Regions from separate parts of the Streptomyces sp. NPDC093598 genome, predicted to be linked through region 1. Evidence: riboswitches for the same ligand, from Rfam matches in the RefSeq annotation. Region 1 holds a riboswitch; each other region holds the start of a gene.
What was found. A riboswitch is a leader RNA that binds a small molecule or an ion and turns the genes downstream of it on or off. The one in region 1 is predicted to bind cobalamin.
Positions count from the first base shown of each region.

Region 2: it holds a riboswitch for cobalamin, as region 1 does, so the genes downstream of both, ACIRDU_RS00290 (cobalamin biosynthesis protein) here and ACIRDU_RS24070 (ribonucleoside-diphosphate reductase subunit alpha) in region 1, are expected to answer to the same signal.
Region 3: it holds a riboswitch for cobalamin, as region 1 does, so the genes downstream of both, ACIRDU_RS10760 (energy-coupling factor ABC transporter permease) here and ACIRDU_RS24070 (ribonucleoside-diphosphate reductase subunit alpha) in region 1, are expected to answer to the same signal.

Region 1 is NZ_JBIWIV010000008.1:196,096-201,862, reverse strand. Features, by position in the region: gene ACIRDU_RS24085 (GlxA family transcriptional regulator) at 1-592, opposite strand, end outside; gene ACIRDU_RS24080 (hypothetical protein) at 686-928, shown strand; gene ACIRDU_RS24075 (ribonucleotide-diphosphate reductase subunit beta) at 841-1,848, opposite strand; gene ACIRDU_RS24070 (ribonucleoside-diphosphate reductase subunit alpha) at 1,848-4,217, opposite strand; cobalamin riboswitch at 4,339-4,496, opposite strand; gene mctP (monocarboxylate uptake permease MctP) at 4,601-5,767, opposite strand, start outside.
Region 2 is NZ_JBIWIV010000001.1:53,089-58,855, forward strand. Features, by position in the region: gene ACIRDU_RS00275 (class II aldolase/adducin family protein) at 1-196, opposite strand, end outside; gene ACIRDU_RS00280 (anion permease) at 512-1,759, shown strand; gene ACIRDU_RS00285 (hypothetical protein) at 1,794-2,015, shown strand; cobalamin riboswitch at 2,133-2,292, shown strand; gene ACIRDU_RS00290 (cobalamin biosynthesis protein) at 2,392-3,345, shown strand; gene ACIRDU_RS00295 (cobyric acid synthase) at 3,347-4,855, shown strand; gene cobN (cobaltochelatase subunit CobN) at 4,852-5,767, shown strand, end outside.
Region 3 is NZ_JBIWIV010000002.1:1,042,766-1,048,532, reverse strand. Features, by position in the region: gene ACIRDU_RS10770 (MDR family MFS transporter) at 1-1,205, shown strand, start outside; gene ACIRDU_RS10765 (serine/threonine-protein kinase) at 1,423-2,886, shown strand; cobalamin riboswitch at 3,016-3,201, shown strand; gene ACIRDU_RS10760 (energy-coupling factor ABC transporter permease) at 3,231-3,932, shown strand; gene ACIRDU_RS10755 (energy-coupling factor ABC transporter substrate-binding protein) at 3,929-4,297, shown strand; gene cbiQ (cobalt ECF transporter T component CbiQ) at 4,304-5,053, shown strand; gene ACIRDU_RS10745 (energy-coupling factor ABC transporter ATP-binding protein) at 5,050-5,767, shown strand, end outside.

The DNA of each region.
Region 1 (5,767 bases):
GGCCGCCGTCGCGGTGCGGCGGCACCACCATCCGCCGGGCGATCTTGTTGGCGACCTCGGTGCCCTGCTCCTTGCGCACCAGGTGAAGGCAGGCGTCGATCCCCGCGGCCGTGCCGGCGGAAGTGATCACAGGGTCCTCGTCGACGTAGAGCACGTCCGGCTCCACGACCGCCCGCGGGTACTGCCGGGCGAGGTCCCGCGCGTGCTTCCAGTGCACGGCGCAGCGGCGGTCGTCCAGGAGCCCGGCAGCGCCCAGCACGAAGGCGCCGGAGCAGACGCTGAGCACCCGGGCGCCGCGGTCGACCCCGCGCCGCAGGGCCTCCAGCAGCTCCGGCGGGAACTCGCGGGACGCGTAGCTCTGCCCGGCCGGTACGGCGATCAGGTCGGCCCTCTCCAGCCGCTCCAGACCGTGCTCGACGTGCAGTGAGAAGCCCGCGTTCATGCGCAGGGACGGGCCCTCGGCCGAGGCGACGGCGAAATCGTAGACCGGCAGGCCGTCGTCGCTGCGGTCGGTGCCGAAGACCTCGCACACCACACCGAGTTCGAAAGGATTCACGCCGTCGAGCAGGACGACGGCCACGTTCTGGAGCATGTCTCCAGTGTGCCTCGCCCGTGGCAGTAATTCGAGGGTCTACGGCAGTACTGCCACTGACGGTAAGGAGTCATCAGCGCGACAGTGGTGTCCATGAACACGAACCAGATCGAAGCACTCATCGGAATGACCGCCACCCTCGGGATCCTGGTCCTCCTGGTCCTCCCGTCCGTGATCGGCCTGGTGCGCGAGAGGCGCATCGACCGCCAGATCAGGGAGGCCCAGGAGGCCCGCGCGAGCGAACCGGCTCAGAAGTCCTCGTCCAGGTCGACGGTGCCCTCCACCGCCACCTGGTACGCGGAGGGCCGCCGCTCGAAGAAGTTGGTCAGCTCCTGAACCCCTTGGAGCTCCATGAAGGAGAAGGGGTTCTCGGAGCCGTGGACCGGAGCGAAGCCGAGGCGGGTGAGCCGCTGGTCGGCCACGCACTCCAGGTACTGCCGCATCGACTCGGTGTTCATGCCCGGCAGGCCGTCCCCGCACAGGTCGCGCGCGAACTGCAGCTCGGCCTCGACGGCCTCCCGGAGCATGTCCGTCACCTCCTGCTGGAGCTGGTCGTCGAAGAGCTCCGGCTCCTCCTTGCGGACGGTGTCGACCACGTCGAAGGCGAAGGACATGTGCATCGTCTCGTCGCGGAACACCCAGTTGGTGCCGGTGGCCAGGCCGTGCAGCAGGCCCCGGCTGCGGAACCAGTAGACGTACGCGAAGGCGCCGTAGAAGAACAGGCCCTCGATGCACGCGGCGAAGCAGATCAGGTTGAGCAGGAACCGGCGGCGGTCGGCCTGCGTCTCCAGCCGGTCGAGGTTGTCCACCGAGTCCATCCACTTGAAGCAGAACGAGGCCTTCTCGCGGATGGACGGGATGTTCTCCACGGCCGCGAAGGCCGCCGCGCGGTCCTCCGGGTCGGGCAGATAGGTGTCGAGCAGCGTCAGATAGAACTGGACGTGCACGGCCTCCTCGAAGAGCTGACGGCTCAGATACAGCCGCGCCTCGGGAGAGTTGATGTGCTTGTACAGCGTCAGCACCAGGTTGTTGGCGACGATCGAGTCGCCCGTGGCGAAGAAGGCGACGAGCCGGCCGATCAGGTGCTGCTCCGCCGGTGACAGCTTGGCGAGGTCGGCGACGTCCGAGTGGAGGTCGACCTCCTCCACGGTCCAGGTGTTCTTGATGGCGTCCCGGTACCGCTCGTAGAAGTCCGGGTAGCGCATGGGGCGCAGGGTGAGCTCGAAGCCGGGGTCGAGAAGGTTCTGGGTGCTCATTACTGGCAGGCCTCGCAGGACTCGGGGTTTTCCAGGGAGCAGGCGACCGCGTCGGGATCCGGGGTGGCCTGCACGGGGACGGTGGCCCGGGCGGCGCGGGCGATGCGGGTCGCCGGGCGCGAGCGCAGGTAGTAGGTCGTCTTCAGCCCGGACTTCCAGGCGTAGGCGTACATCGAGGAGAGCTTGCCGATGGTCGGCGTCTCCAGGAACAGGTTCAGGGACTGGGACTGGTCCAGGTACGGGGTCCTGGCCGCCGCCATGTCGATCAGGCCGCGCTGCGGGATCTCCCACGCCGTGCGGTACAGGGCGCGGACGTCCTCGGGGATCCAGGCGAAGTCCTGCACCGAGCCGTTGGCCTCGCGCAGGGCCTCCCGGCTGCGGGCGTCCCACACGCCGAGCCGCTTCAGCTCGTCCACCAGGTAGGAGTTGACCTGGAGGAACTCGCCCGACAGCGTCTCGCGCTTGAACAGGTTGGACACCTGCGGCTCGATGCACTCGTACACGCCCGCGATGGAGGCGATGGTGGCCGTGGGGGCGATGGCGAGGAGCAGCGAGTTGCGCATGCCGGTGGTGGCGATGCGCTCGCGCAGGGCCGCCCAGCGCTCCGGCCAGGCCGGCTCCACGCCGTAGTGGTCGGGGTGCAGCACGCCCCTGGCCGTCCGGGTCTTCTCCCAGGCCGGCAGCGGTCCGTTGCGCTCGGCGAGGTCGGCGGAGGCCTCGTACGCGGCGAGCATGATCCGCTCGGCGATGCGGGTGGAGAGGGCCTTGGCCTCGGGCGAGTCGAAGGGCAGGCGCAGCTGGAAGAAGACGTCCTGGAGGCCCATGGCGCCGAGGCCGACCGGGCGCCAGCGGGCGTTGGAGCGGCCCGCCTGCTCGGTCGGGTAGAAGTTGATGTCCACGACCCGGTCGAGGAACGTCACGGCCGTACGGACGGTTTCGTCCAGTCGCTCCCAGTCGAGGTCCCCGGTCGATGTGTCGACAAAGGAACCCAGGTTGACCGAGCCCAGGTTGCAGACCGCCGTCTCCCCGTCGCTGGTGACCTCCAGGATCTCCGTGCAGAGGTTGGAGGAGTGGACGACGTGACCGGGCTCGGCCGTCTGGTTGGCGGTGCGGTTGGCGGCGTCCTTGAAGGTCATCCAGCCGTTGCCGGTCTGCGCGAGGGTGCGCATCATGCGGCCGTACAGCTCGCGGGCGGGCAGGGTCTTCTTCGCGAGGCCCTTCGCCTCGGCCGCCCGGTACGCGGTGTCGAACTCCTCGCCCCACAGGTCGACGAGTTCGGGCACGTCCGCGGGGGAGAACAGCGACCACTGCGCGTCGGCGTTCACCCGCCGCATGAACTCGTCCGGCACCCAGTGCGCCAGGTTCAGGTTGTGCGTACGCCGGGCGTCCTCGCCGGTGTTGTCGCGCAGCTCCAGGAACTCCTCGATGTCGGAGTGCCAGGTCTCCAGGTAGACCGCGGCGGCGCCCTTGCGGCGGCCGCCCTGGTTCACGGCCGCGACCGAGGCGTCGAGGGTCTTCAGGAACGGGACGATGCCGTTGGAGTGGCCGTTGGTGCCGCGGATCAGGGAACCGCGGGCGCGGATGCGGGAGTACGCGAGTCCGATGCCACCGGCGTGCTTCGACAGCCGGGCCACCTGGTGGTAGCGGTCGTAGATGGAGTCCAGCTCGTCCTTGGGGGAGTCGAGGAGGTAGCAGGACGACATCTGCGGATGCCGGGTGCCCGAGTTGAAGAGGGTGGGGGAGGAGGGGAGGTAGTCGAGGCGGCTCATGAGCCCGTAGAGCGCGGCGACTTCGTCGACGGAGCGGCGGGTGTCGTCCTCGGCGAGACCGGCGGCGACGCGCAGCATGAAGTGCTGGGGCGTCTCGACGACCTTGCGGGTGATCGGGTGCCGGAGCAGGTAGCGGCTGTGCAGTGTGCGCAGGCCGAAGTAGCCGAAGCGGTCGTCGGCGCCGGGGTCGATCAGGGCGTCGAGCCGGGCGGCGTGGAGCCGCACGAACTCGGCGGTGCGGTCGGCGATGAGGCCCTCCCGGTGGCCGACCGCGACGGACTCGGTGAAGGACGTGACGCCCTGTGAGGCGGCCTCTTCGCGGATGGAGATGGTCAGCAGCCGGGCGGCCAGCCGGGAGTAGGCGGGGTCCTCGGAGATCAGACCGGCCGCGGCCTCCGTCGCCAGCTCCCGCAACTCCGCTGTGATCACCGTCTCGGTCCCCTGCGCGGACCGGCCGCGCAGTGCGGCGGCGGCGACCCGGCCGGCCTCGGTGTCGGGGAGGTCGGCGGTCAGCTCGGTCAGGGTCCGCAGCAACGCGGCACCGGGAGCGTCAGGCTCTTCTTCGGCGGCTGAGACCGGTTCGGCTGGCGCGATGGTCACGTGGGGCTCTCCCTCGCTCGGCACGGGGCCTCGTCGAGGGCAGGGGGCAGCACACGAGCGCACGCGGCGTCGCGTCCACCGGCCCATTCCACGAGGCCCGGACGTCAGGCACACCGGCCGGGTGGCCGGGTGCGCTGTCGGCAGGTCCTCGGACTGACGCCCATGCGTATATATGGGCATGGGTACACCGTTGCGGGACAGTTCCGGATTCGCACCGGATTCCCCTGCGGCGACAGCGAGCATGAGCATACATCTTGTGCCGGGTTCCGGTGACACCCCCAGATGTTGTGTCGCACGCGACAGCGGGCCACCGTGAGGGACTCTCACGGTGGCCCGCTGCGGGTTGTCTGTGGTTGATCGCGCAGTTCCCCGCGCCTCTGAAGTCAGTGAGCGGAACCGGCAGTGGCAGGGGGGAGTTCGACCTGGACTCCCGGGTCGCCCGCGTCCGCCGTGTAGTCCTCCGGCTTGGTCTCGTCGATGCCGTCGGGGGCCTTCAGGGCCCTCAGGACGAAGGTCAGGACCACCGTCACCACCACGTTCAGGACGAACGCCGTGAGGCCGATGTAGCCGATCTCCCCGATGCCCGGGATCTCCTTCGCGGAGCCGCCGAAGTGCTTCTGGGTCGGGGAGGCGACGCCGTACGCGGCGACCGTGCCGTAGATCATGCCGACCGCCCAGCCCGCGAGCAGGGCCCAGCGGTGGAACCAGCGGGTGAACAGGCCGCCGACCAGGGCCGGGAACGTCTGGAGGATCCAGATGCCGCCCAGGAGCTGGAAGTTGATGGCGACCGTCTTGTCCATGGTGAGGACGAAGGCCAGGGCGCCCACCTTCACCAGCAGGGAGACCAGCTTGGAGACCTTGGTCTCCTGCGCCGGTGTGGCGTCCGGCTTGATGAAGTCCTTGTAGATGTTGCGGGTGAAGAGGTTCGCGGCCGCGATGGACATGATGGCCGCGGGCACCAGCGCGCCGATGCCGATCGCCGCGAACGCCACACCCGCGAACCAGTCCGGGAACATCGTCTCGAACAGCTGCGGGATCGCCAGCTGCCCGTTCTGCACCTTGATGCCGGCCGCGATCGCCATGAACCCGAGCAGCGCGAGCAGCCCCAGCATCAGGGAGTACAGCGGCAGGATCGTGGTGTTGCGGCGGATCACCTCACGGCTCTTCGAGGACAGCGTCGCGGTGATCGAGTGCGGGTACATGAAGAGGGCCAGGGCGGAGCCCAGCGCCAGGGTGGCGTACGTCCACTGGCCGGCCTCGGCCGGAACCAGCGCACCGCGCGGCGCGCCCGTGGCCGGGTTGGTCTGGCTGTACGCCTCGCCGGCCTTGGCGAAGATGTCGTCGAAGCCGCCCAGCTTGATCGGGATGTAGATGATCGCCACCGCGATGACGATGTAGATCAGCGTGTCCTTCACGAACGCGATGAGGGCGGGGGCCCGCAGACCCGACGAGTACGTGTACGCCGCCAGCACGCCGAACGCGATCAGCAGCGGCAGGTCCTTGATGAACCAGTTGGTGTTCTCGCCGCCGCCGACGCCCATCACGTCCAG
Region 2 (5,767 bases), on a different contig from region 1:
TGTCGCCGACGCGCACCGACACGTTGCCGGACGTGCCGACGACGAGTCCGTCCGAGACCGTCCGGCGGGCCGTCACGACGAGGTCCTCCCAGGCGCGGGCCTCCTCGGGGCGCACGCGGCGCCGCGGCTCCCCCACGCCCGGTTCACCCTCCCGTACGTCCCCCGCGCCCCGCTCGTCGCCTCGCTGCTCAGCCATGCCGCGATCCTGCCAGGCAAGGGCTCGAGGCACCGCCGGGCGGGGCACTTCAGGCCGGAAACCGACCGGCCGTATGGCGTTTGTCGACACAAAGGCCGCATCCAGCCGGGTGACAAAAATCTCTTCGACGGGTCATTCGATGAGCTGAATCCCCGCGCGGGGCGCCTGGCCACCGGGGCGCCGGCGGGCCACCGTTCAGGGGCGGAGTCATGACCCCTCGTTGCGGTCACCCCTGCGCCCCTCCCAGTTCATCTTCCGTTCACTCAGGTTGCCTACGTTCGTCCAGCCAATGACCTCGAACGATTGCCTGGGTAAATGGAAAGCTTCTCGCTGATCCTCGCGATTGTGGTGGTAACCGCACTCGCGTTCGATTTCACGAACGGTTTCCACGACACCGCGAACGCCATGGCCACCACCATTTCCACGGGCGCCATGAGGCCCAAGGTTGCGGTGGCCATGTCCGCGGTCCTCAACCTGGTCGGCGCCTTCCTGTCCGTCGAAGTCGCCAACACGATCTCCAAGGGCCTCGTCGACGAGGCCGGCATCCGGCCCGAGGTCATCTTCGCCGCCCTGGTCGGCGCGATCCTCTGGAACCTGCTGACCTGGCTGGTCGGCCTGCCGTCCAGCTCCTCGCACGCCCTCATGGGCGGTCTCATCGGCGCCACGATCGCCTCGGCGGGCGTCGGCGCGGTGCACGGCGACGTGCTGGTCACCAAGGTGCTGATCCCGGCGATCGCCGCCCCGCTGGTCGCGGGCATCGCGGCGCTGCTCGCCACCCGGCTGACGTACTCCCTCGGCAGGAAGGCCGACGGAGAGGCGTCCAAGAAGGGCTACCGGGCCGGCCAGATCGCCTCCGCCGGCCTGGTCTCCCTGGCCCACGGCACCAACGACGCCCAGAAGACGATGGGCGTCATCACCCTCGCCCTGGTCGCCGGCGGCGCCGTCGCGCCCGACTCCGACCCGCCCATGTGGGTCATCCTGTCGGCGGGTCTCGCCATCGCGCTCGGCACGTACCTGGGTGGCTGGCGCATCATCCGCACCATGGGCAAGGGACTGACCGACCTCCAGCCGCAGCAGGGCTTCGCCGCCCAGACCTCCGCGGCCACGGTCATCCTTGCCTCCTCGCACCTCGGCTTCTCCCTCTCCACGACGCACTCCGTGTCCGGCTCGGTGATGGGCGCGGGGCTCGGCCGCAAGGGCGGCGTGGTGCGCTGGTCCACCGCGACGCGGATGTTCGTCGCGTGGGGCCTGACGCTGCCGGCGGCCGCTCTGGTGGGCGCGCTCGCCGAGTACGTCACCGGCTTCGGCGACTGGGGCACGGCCGTGGTGGCCGTCTTCCTCATCGCCTCCAGCGCGGCGATCTGGAAGCTCTCGCGGCGAGAGATCGTCGACCACACCAACGTCAACGACACCGACGACGCGGAGCCCGCGGGCGTGGTGACCACGGCGATGGCCGCGGTGACGCCGCCGCCGGTGGGTGGCACGGCGTCGGAGGAGCCGGTTCCCGCGTTCCCGGCGCAGGCCACCGCCGAACGGACGCCGACCACGACCACCTCGGTCTGACCCCGCCCACCGGTTACAAGGAAGAGTCTCCGATATGAAGATCGACTGGGCGGCCCTCGGCTCCGTCTTCGGCGTCAGCCTCGTGGTCACCGTGGCCCTCGTCGGCCTGTTCACCCTCGGCATCACCGGCCTGTCGCGCCGCGAGCGTGCGGTGGCTCAGGGCGGGTCCGCCGGGCTCGCGGTCACGGGAGCGTACGCGTGTTTCGCGGCGTGTGCGGCGGCTGTGGGCTACGGGATCTATCTGATCGTGGCCTGAGGGCCTGACTGCACGTCGTGTCGGCCGGGCGGCGCGGGACTTCTTCTCCCGCGCCGCCCGGCCGTCGTGTGTGCACAGGGAGCGGTGTGGGGTTCTCCACACTCTCCCCTCGCAGGTCAACGGCAAGTTGACGGCGGTTCCCGGCCGTGGTGGACTGCCGGGGCCAGTACGGCGGCAGGAGAGGAAGCCGGTGCAAGTCCGGCGCGGTCCCGCCACTGTCACCGGGGTAGCAAATCCCCGGGAGCCAGGAACTCTCACCGCCGGTCTCGTCGAACCAGGGCGTGGACACCCTGAGTGAGGACACACATCGCCATGCGCGGCTGCCGATCGAGGTTCAACTCCCCACCCCTGCCCGCCCTCCTGGCCGGCTGAGCCCATGGGTGCCGGTCGCGTCTTCGCGTACGGCGCCGCCGCCGGTCTGATCGGTGACCTGCTGCTCGGTGATCCTCGCCGGGGGCATCCGGTCGCCGCGTTCGGACGGGCCGCGGGTGCCGTGGAACGGGTGTTGTGGCGGGACCACCGCGGGTGGGGCGCGCTGCACACCGCCGTGTGCGCCGGAGGGGCCGTCGCCCTCGGGTCCGTCGCCGCGCGTGCCGTGCGGACGTCCGGCGTCGCCTCCGTCGCACTGACCGGCGCCGCCACCTGGGCGGTCGTCGGGGGGACTTCGCTCGCCCGGGAGGCGCAGGCCATCGGGCGTGCCCTGGAGGCCGGGGACGTCGAGGCGGCCCGGGCCCGGCTGCCGCATCTGTGCGGGCGGGACCCGCAGGCCCTCGACGCCGACGGGATCGCCCGGGCCGTGGTCGAGTCCGTCGCCGAGAACACCTCCGACGCGGTGGTGGGGGCGCTGGTGTGGGGGGCCGTCGGCGGGGTGCCGGGGCTGCTCGGGTTCCGGGCCGTCAACACCCTGGACGCCATGGTCGGGCACACGTCGGCCCGGTACCTCCGGTACGGGTGGGCCTCCGCGCGGCTGGACGACCTCGCGGGGTGGCCGGGAGCGCGGCTGACCGCGGTCCTCGCGGCCCTGGCCGGGCCGGATCCGCGGGGGGCCGTGCGGGCCTGGCGGGCCGATGCGGCGAAGCATCCGAGTCCCAACGCCGGGCCCGTGGAGGCCTCGTTCGCGGGGGCGCTCGGGGTGCGGCTGGGCGGGACGCTCTCGTACGGCGGGCGGGTGGAGCACCGGCCCGTGCTGAACACGCAAGGGCGTGCCGTCGGCACGCGCGACGTCGAACGGGCCGTGCGGCTGTCGCGGCGCGTCACCTGGCTCTCGCTCGGGGTGTGCGCCGGTGCGCGGTTGCTGCGGAGTGCGCGGTCGTTGAAGAGGGGGAAATGACATGAGCGGTGGTCTTCTCGTCGCCGGTACCACCTCCGACGCCGGCAAGAGCGTCGTGACCGCCGGGATCTGCCGGTGGCTGGTGCGGCAGGGCGTCAAGGTCGCGCCCTTCAAGGCGCAGAACATGTCCCTGAACTCCTTCGTGACCAAGGAGGGGGCCGAGATCGGGCGGGCGCAGGCCATGCAGGCGCAGGCCTGCCGGGTCGAGCCGACCGCGCTGATGAACCCCGTACTGCTCAAGCCCGGTGGCGAGCAGAGCAGTCAGGTCGTGCTGCTCGGCAAACCGGTCGGGGAGCTGAGTGCGCGCGGCTACCACGGCGGGCGGCAGCAGCAGTTGCTCGGGACGGTGCTGGACTGTCTGGAGCAGTTGCGGGGCACGTATGACGCGGTGATCTGCGAGGGGGCCGGTTCTCCCGCCGAGATCAATCTGCGGCGGACGGACATCGTGAACATGGGGATCGCCCGGAACGCCGGGCTGCCCGTGCTCGTCGTCGGCGACATCGACCGGGGCGGTGTGTTCGCCTCGTTCTTCGGGACGGTGGCGCTGCTGTCCCCCGAGGACCAGCGTTGCGTCGCCGGGTTCCTCGTCAACAAGTTCCGCGGGGACGTCTCCCTGCTGGAGCCGGGCCTGGACATGCTGCGCGACCTCACCGGGCGGCGTACGTACGGTGTGCTGCCGTTCCGGCACGGTCTCGGGATCGACGAGGAGGACGGTCTGCGGGTCTCGTTGCGGGGAGCGGTGCGGGAGTCCGTCGTGGCCCCGCCGCTCGGGGAGGACGTGCTGCGGGTCGCGGTCTGTGCCGTGCCGCTCATGTCCAACTTCACCGACGTGGACGCGCTGGCCGCCGAACCGGGCGTCGTGGTGCGGTTCGTGGACCGGCCGGAGGAACTGTCCGACGCCGACCTCGTCATCGTGCCCGGCACCCGGGGAACGGTCAGGGCGCTGGAGTGGCTGCGCGAGCGGGGGCTCGCCGACGCCCTGGCCCGCAGGGCCGCCGAGCAGCGGCCCGTCCTCGGCATCTGCGGCGGTTTCCAGATGCTCGGCGAGCACATCGAGGACGACGTCGAGAGCCGCCGGGGCCACGTCGACGGGCTCGGGATCCTGCCCGTGCGGGTACGGTTCGCCCGCGAGAAGACCCTCACGCGGCCTGCGGGCGAGGCCCTCGGGGAACGCGTCGAGGGCTACGAGATCCACCACGGGGTCGCCGACGTCACCGGAGGAGTTCCGTTCCTGGACGGCTGCCGGGTCGGCCAGACCTGGGGCACGCACTGGCACGGCTCACTGGAGTCGGACGGCTTCCGGCGGGCCTTTCTGCGCGAGGTGGCGGCCGCCGCGGGCCGCCGCTTCGTGCCGGCGCCGGACACCTCGTTCGCCGCGCTGCGCGAGGAGCAGCTCGACCGGCTCGGCGACCTGATCGAACAGCACGCGGACACCGACGCGCTGTGGCGGCTCATCGAGTCCGGCGCGCCGCAAGGACTGCCCTTCATTCCACCGGGAGCGCCCGCATGAGCACTGTGTTGTTGTTGTCGACCGCCGACACGGACCTGCTGGCGGCCCGGGCCGCCTCCGGTGCCGACTACCGGATCGGCAACCCGACCCGCGTGGACGTCCGGGAGGAGCTTCCGGCCCTGCTGGACGGGGCCGGCATCGCCGTCGTCCGGCTGCTCGGCGGCAAGCGGGCCTGGGAGGACGGGCTCGCCGCGCTGAAGGCTTCCGGCATCCCCACCGTGCTGCTCGGCGGCGAGGCCGTGCCGGACGCGGAGTTGATGGCCGAGTCGTCCGTCCCGGCCGGTGTCGTGGCGGAGGCGCTGAAGTACCTCGTGGAGGGCGGGCCGGAGAACCTCACCGAACTCGCCCGGTTCCTCTCCGACACCGTGCTGCTGACGGGTGAGGGGTTCGTCGAGCCGCGGAAGATGCCGGAGTACGGCGTCCACGGGGAGCGTCCGCACACCGAGGGCCGGCCGACCGTCGGCGTGCTCTTCTACCGGGCCCACGAGCTGAGCGGCAACACCGCCTTCGTCGACACCCTGTGCGACGCGATCGAGGCGCGGGGCGCCAACGCGCTGCCCGTCTACTGCGGTTCGCTGCGCGGGGCGGACGAGGGGCTGTACGAGATCCTCGGGCGGGCGGACGCTCTGGTCGCCACCGTCCTGGCCGCCGGTGGCACCCACGCCTCGCAGGCCTCGGCGGGCGGCGACGAGGAGGCCTGGGACATCGGCGCCCTCGCCGAGCTGAACATCCCCGTGCTTCAGGGTCTGTGCCTGACGTCCTCGCGGCAGGCCTGGGCGGAGTCGGACGCCGCCCTCTCCCCCATGGACGCCGCGATGCAGGTGGCGATCCCGGAGTTCGACGGGCGGCTGATCACCGTGCCGTTCTCCTTCAAGGAGCAGGGCGCGGACGACGTGCCCGTCTACGTCGCCG
Region 3 (5,767 bases), on a different contig from region 1:
GGGAACTGTCGCCGCTGCTGCGGCTGCTGATCCTCACCCAGCTCGCCTTCAACATCGGCTTCTACGCCGTGCTGCCGTTCCTCGCCGAGCACCTCGGTACCGCGATCGGCATGGCGGGCTGGCTGGTCGGGTTCGTGCTGGGGCTGCGCACGTTCAGCCAGCAGGGGCTGTTCGTGGTCGGCGGCTGGCTCGTCGACCGGTTCGGGGTGCGACCGGTCGTGCTGGCGGGCTGTGTGCTGCGCATCGCCGGGTTCGCGTGGCTCGGCCATGCGGAGGCGAGCGGGGCCGTGATCGGGGCGGTGCTGGTGATCGGTTTCGCCGCCGCCCTGTTCTCTCCGGCCGTGGAGTCCGAGGTGGCCCGCCAGGCGGTGGTCTGGGAGGAGGACGGGCACGGCCCGCGCACCCGGGTCCTCGCCCTGTTCAGTGTGGCGGGCCAGGTCGGGGCGTTCGCCGGGCCGCTGCTCGGCGCACTGCTGCTCGCCGTCGACTTCCGCACGGCGTGCCTCGCCGGTGCCGCGGTGTTCGTGCTCGTCCTCGCCGGGCACCTGTGGCTGATGCCGCAGCACATCCCCGGCCGGGTCCGCGTCCGGGAGCGGGGCGGGGCCCGCGTCCTGCTGCGCAACCGCCGCTTCCTCGCCCTGTGCTGCGCGTACGGCACCTACCTGCTCGCCTACAACCAGCTGTATCTGGCCCTGCCGGACGAGGTGCAGCGCGCGGCCGGCTCCCAGGCGCCCCTGTCCTGGCTCTTCGCGCTGTCCTCGGTGCTGGTGGTCTTCACCCAGCTGCCGGTGACCCGCTGGGCGGGCCACCGGCTCGATCTGCGCCGCTCCATGACCGCGGGACTGCTGCTGATCGCATCCGGCTTCGCGGTGGTGGCCGCGGCGCGGCCCGCAGGCTGGACGGGCGCCGCCGGGCTGCTGCCGGCCGCGGGCTTCGTGATCTTGCTCACCGTGGGGCAGATGCTGGTCGTGCCCGCCGCGCGCGCCTGGGTGCCCGACCTCGCCGAGGAGGGCCGGCTCGGCCTCTACATGGGTGCGCTGTCGTCCGTCTCCGGCCTGATCGTCCTCGCCGGCAGCGCGGCCACGGGCTCCCTGCTCGACCTGGGCCTGCCTGCCGCCGTGCCGTGGCTGGTCCTCGCGGCCGTACCCGCGCTGGCGGTGGCTCTGCTGCCGCGCCGTGAGGAGGGGGCGAGCTCGGCGGCCTGAAACGGCGCCGGCGCCCTGCGGCGACCGGGCGCGCGGGAGCTTCACTCCGGCGGACGACCTCTTCGCTCCGGGATTTCCGAGACCGCACCCTCCGAGGACACCGCTGTGGAGATCAGTGGTCATGCCGCGCCAGTATCCTGGGTCGGCTGCGGCACCCCCCACCAATCCCCGTGCAGAAGCGGGGAGTTCGGCCTGCGGCGACGACCTTCCCACACGCATGAGACGAGGACGAGTGCTGCTAGCGGGCCGCTACCGGCTGGATGTTGAGATCGGGCGCGGTGGAATGGGAGAGGTCTGGCGCGCGTACGACGAGACGCTCGCCAGAGCGGTGGCCGTCAAGCTGCTGCTGCCCCAGGACACCGACGCCACGGCAACGTCCCGGTTCCGTCTGGAGGCGCAGACCGCCGGGCGTCTCAACCACCCCAACGTGGTCGGTGTGCTGGACTTCGGCGAGTACGACAACCGGCTGTACCTGGTGATGGAGCTGGTCGAGGGCGACAGTCTCGCCGGAGTGCTGACCGGCTCCGGCGCGCTGCCCGCCGAGCGGGTGGCCCGGCTCGCCGCGCAGGCGTCCGCGGGGCTCGCCGCCGCGCACGCGCAGGGCATCGTGCACCGGGACGTCAAACCCGCCAACCTGCTGCTGGACGCCCACGGCACGCTCAAGATCGGCGACTTCGGCATCGCGCGGTTCCTCGACGACCCGGGCGCCGCGCTCACCGCCACCGGCCAGATCGTCGGCACCGGCCTCTACCTCGCGCCCGAGCGGGCCCTGGGCAAGCCCGCGGGGCCCGCCTCCGACATGTACTCCCTGGGCTGCGTGCTCTACCAGCTCCTCAGCGGCCGCCCGCCGTTCCAGGCCGACACCGCCGTCGCCCTCCTCCACCAGCATCTCGACTCCGCCCCCGTGCCGCCTCGCGAACTCGGTGTCTCCGGACTCCCGCCCGCGTTCGAGAACTACCTCCTCGGTCTGCTCGCCAAGCAGCCCGAGGACCGGCCCACCGCCCAGCAGGCCGCCGAGTGGTTCACCGGGGGTGCCTGGCGGGGCCTGCCCGAGCCGCTCCCGGAAGTCTCGCCGCCGCTGCGGCCGACGACCACGTCCGCGGCGACGTCCGCCGGGCCGGGCCCGTACGCCGCCGCCGGGGCCGGCAACCCGACCACGTACGCGCTGCCCGCGACCACGGGGCATCGCACCGCGGCCCGGGCGGCCCAGGCGGGGCGTTCGGGCCGCTCGCGCGGGCGCGGCAACCGGTCGAGACTGGCCGCGACGGCCGCCGCCGCGGCACTCTTCCTCGCGGCGATGCTCATCGGCATGCGCTGGTTCTCGCCCGACACGACCACGGAGGGCACGGAGCCCGACACGTCCCCGTCCGCGAGCAGCCCCGCCGCCACGCCGTCCACCGACTCCGCGTCGTCTTCGTCCTCCGATTCCGAGGCCGATCCCGGGACCGGCCCGGCGGCCGGCCCGGGGGCAGCCGACACGCCGACCACCGGCACCGTGGCCGATGTCACTCCGCCCACGCCGACCGCTTCCCCGACGCCTCCCGCTCCGGCGCCCGGCGCAACGCCTCCGACGCAGGAAGCGGGTGACGGCGGCCCGGGGCAGCCGAAGCCGCAGAAGCCGCGCCAGGCCGGGGAGGACGGGGAGAGTGACGCCGGCGCAGACGACGGGGGCGACGACTGACGCGGCCGTGACGTCGTACGGCGGGGCCCTGCCAGCAGCGCGTGGATCAGCCGAGGGATGCGCCGGTGTGCGAGTGGGCGCCCCCTCGCGCGCCCCCTGGGGTGGCTTGTCATCGCCCTTACCCCGGCCTTATTGTCACCAGGCCTTGGTGAACGGGAAATCCGGTGTGATGCCGGTGCGGCCCTCGCCACTGTGAATCGGGAAGTCCGGCTCCGGCCCTCACGGGCAGCCACTGGGTCCTTGCGACCCGGGAAGGCGGAGTCCGGGCGGTGGTACCCGTCAGCCAGGAGACCGGCCAAGGCGCGTCAACCATCCACGAGGTGCTGGAGAGGGTCTGCTGAGCCATGCACATAGCCGAGGGTTTCCTTCCTCCGGCGCACGCGGTCGCCTGGGGCGTCGCGTCGGCGCCGTTCGTCGTCCACGGGGTCCGGTCGCTCACCCGTGAAGTGCGCGAGCACCCCGAGAGCACCCTGCTCCTCGGTGCGTCCGGCGCCTTCACCTTCGTCCTGTCCGCCCTGAAACTGCCGTCCGTCACGGGCAGTTGCTCGCACCCCACCGGCACGGGCCTCGGAGCCATCCTGTTCCGGCCGCCCATCATGGCGGTGCTGGGCACCATCACCCTGCTCTTCCAGGCGCTGCTGCTCGCGCACGGCGGCCTGACCACGCTCGGCGCCAACGTCTTCTCGATGGCGATCGTCGGCCCCTGGGCCGGATACGCCGTCTATAAAATGCTGCGGCGCTCCAACGCGCCACTGATGGTCACGGTGTTCTGCGGCGCGTTCGTCGCCGACCTGTCCACCTACTGCGTCACCAGCGTGCAGCTGGCGTTCGCGTTCCCCGACCCGGGCAGCGGATTCCTGGGCGCGCTCGGCAAGTTCGGCTCCATCTTCGCCGTCACCCAGATCCCGCTCGCGGTGAGCGAGGGCCTGCTGACCGTGCTCGTGATGCGGCTGCTGGTGCAGTCCAGCAAGGGCGAACTGACCCGGCTGGGCGTGCTCCTCGCCAAGAAGCAGGCACGGACCGAGACCGAGGCGGTGGCCCGATGAGCCGGAACACGAAGATCAACCTGCTGCTGCTGTTCGCCGTGGCCGCGCTCGCCGTGCTGCCCTTGGCGCTCGGCCTCGGCGACCACAAGAAGGAGCCGTTCACGGGCGCCGACGCCGAGGCCGAGACGGCGATCACGGAGCTGAAGCCGGACTACGAGCCGTGGTTCTCTCCGCTGTACGAGCCGCCGTCCGGCGAGATCGAGTCGGCGCTGTTCGCCCTCCAGGCGGCCCTCGGCGCCGGCGTCCTCGCCTACTACTTCGGCCTGCGCCGGGGACGCCGGCAGGGCGAGCAGCGGACGCTGGAGCGGGAGGCCGGCAGCGCGCTCGCGGACGCCGCCGGGAAGTCCACCGCGGAACGGGACTGAGCCCGGGTGCTGCCGATCGACGCGGCGGCGCACAGCAGTCGCTGGCGCCGCCGCCATCCCGTGGACAAGGCCGTGCTCGGGCTCGGCCTCACGGTGCTCGCGATCTCCCTGCCGCCCTGGCCGGGTGCGGCCCTGGTGCTCCTGACCGCCCTGGTGGTGCTGTTGGGGCCGGCCGGTGTGCCCGGGCGGCGGCTGTGGCGGGCCTACCGGGTGCCGCTGGGCTTCTGCGTGACCGGCGCCGTCACCCTGCTCGTCCAGGTGGGCGGTCCGGGCGGCTTCGTCTCCCTCGCCGCCGACGGGCCGGTCCGGGCCGGGGAGTTGCTGCTGCGCACCTCGGCGGCCTCCCTGGGCGTGCTGCTGTTCGCCTTCACCACACCCATGTCGGACCTGCTGCCGCGCCTGGTCCGGGCCGGGATTCCCACGCCGGTCGTCGACGTCGCGCTGGTGACGTACCGGATGAGCTTCCTGCTGCTGGACGCCGTGCGCCGCATCCGGGAGGCCCAGGCGGCCCGGCTCGGGCACACCAGCCGGGCCGCGGAGTGGCGTTCCCTGGCCGGGCTCGGCGCCACCGCGTTCGTCCGGGCCTTCGACCGGGCCACCCGTCTCCAGGCCGGGCTCGCCGGGCGCGGCTACGACGGCACGCTGCGCGTCCTGGTGCCCGAGGCCCGGGTCTCCGTCCGCTTCACGGCGGCCAGTTGCGCGCTGCTCGCGGTGCTGGCCGTCCTCACCTTCGTACTGGAAAGGCCGCTGACATGAGCGAGCCCGCCCTCGTCGCCCTGCGGGGCGTGTCCTTCGGCTACGAGGACGGTCCGGCCGTGCTCAGCGGCCTCGACTTCGAGATCCGCGAGGGGCGCGCGCTCGCGCTGCTCGGCCGCAACGGCAGCGGCAAGACCACGCTGATGCGGCTGCTCTCCGGCGGCCTGCGGCCCCACGAGGGCCGGCTGACGGTCGAGGGACAGCCGGTGTCGTACGACCGCAAGGGCCTGACCCGGCTGCGGACGACCGTGCAGCTGGTGGTGCAGGACCCGGACGACCAGCTGTTCGCGGCGTCCGTCGAGCAGGACGTGTCGTTCGGGCCGCTGAACCTCGGCCTGGACGACACCGAGGTGCGGGCGCGGGTGGCGGAGGCGCTCGCCGCGCTGGACATCACGGGCCTGGCCGACCGGCCCACCCATCTGCTCTCCTACGGGCAGCGCAAACGGACCGCCATCGCCGGGGCGGTCGCCATGCGGCCGCGCGTCCTCGTCCTCGACGAGCCGACCGCCGGACTCGACCCCGACGGCCAGGAACGGCTCCTGGCGACCCTCGACGGGCTCCGCGCGGCCGGCACCACGGTGGTGATGGCCACGCACGACGTCGACCTCGCCCTGCGCTGGGCCGACGACGCGGCGCTCCTCACCCCGTCCGGCGTCCGCACCGGGCCCGCGGCCACGGCACTGGCCCGCACGGATCTCCTCCGCGAGGCGGGGC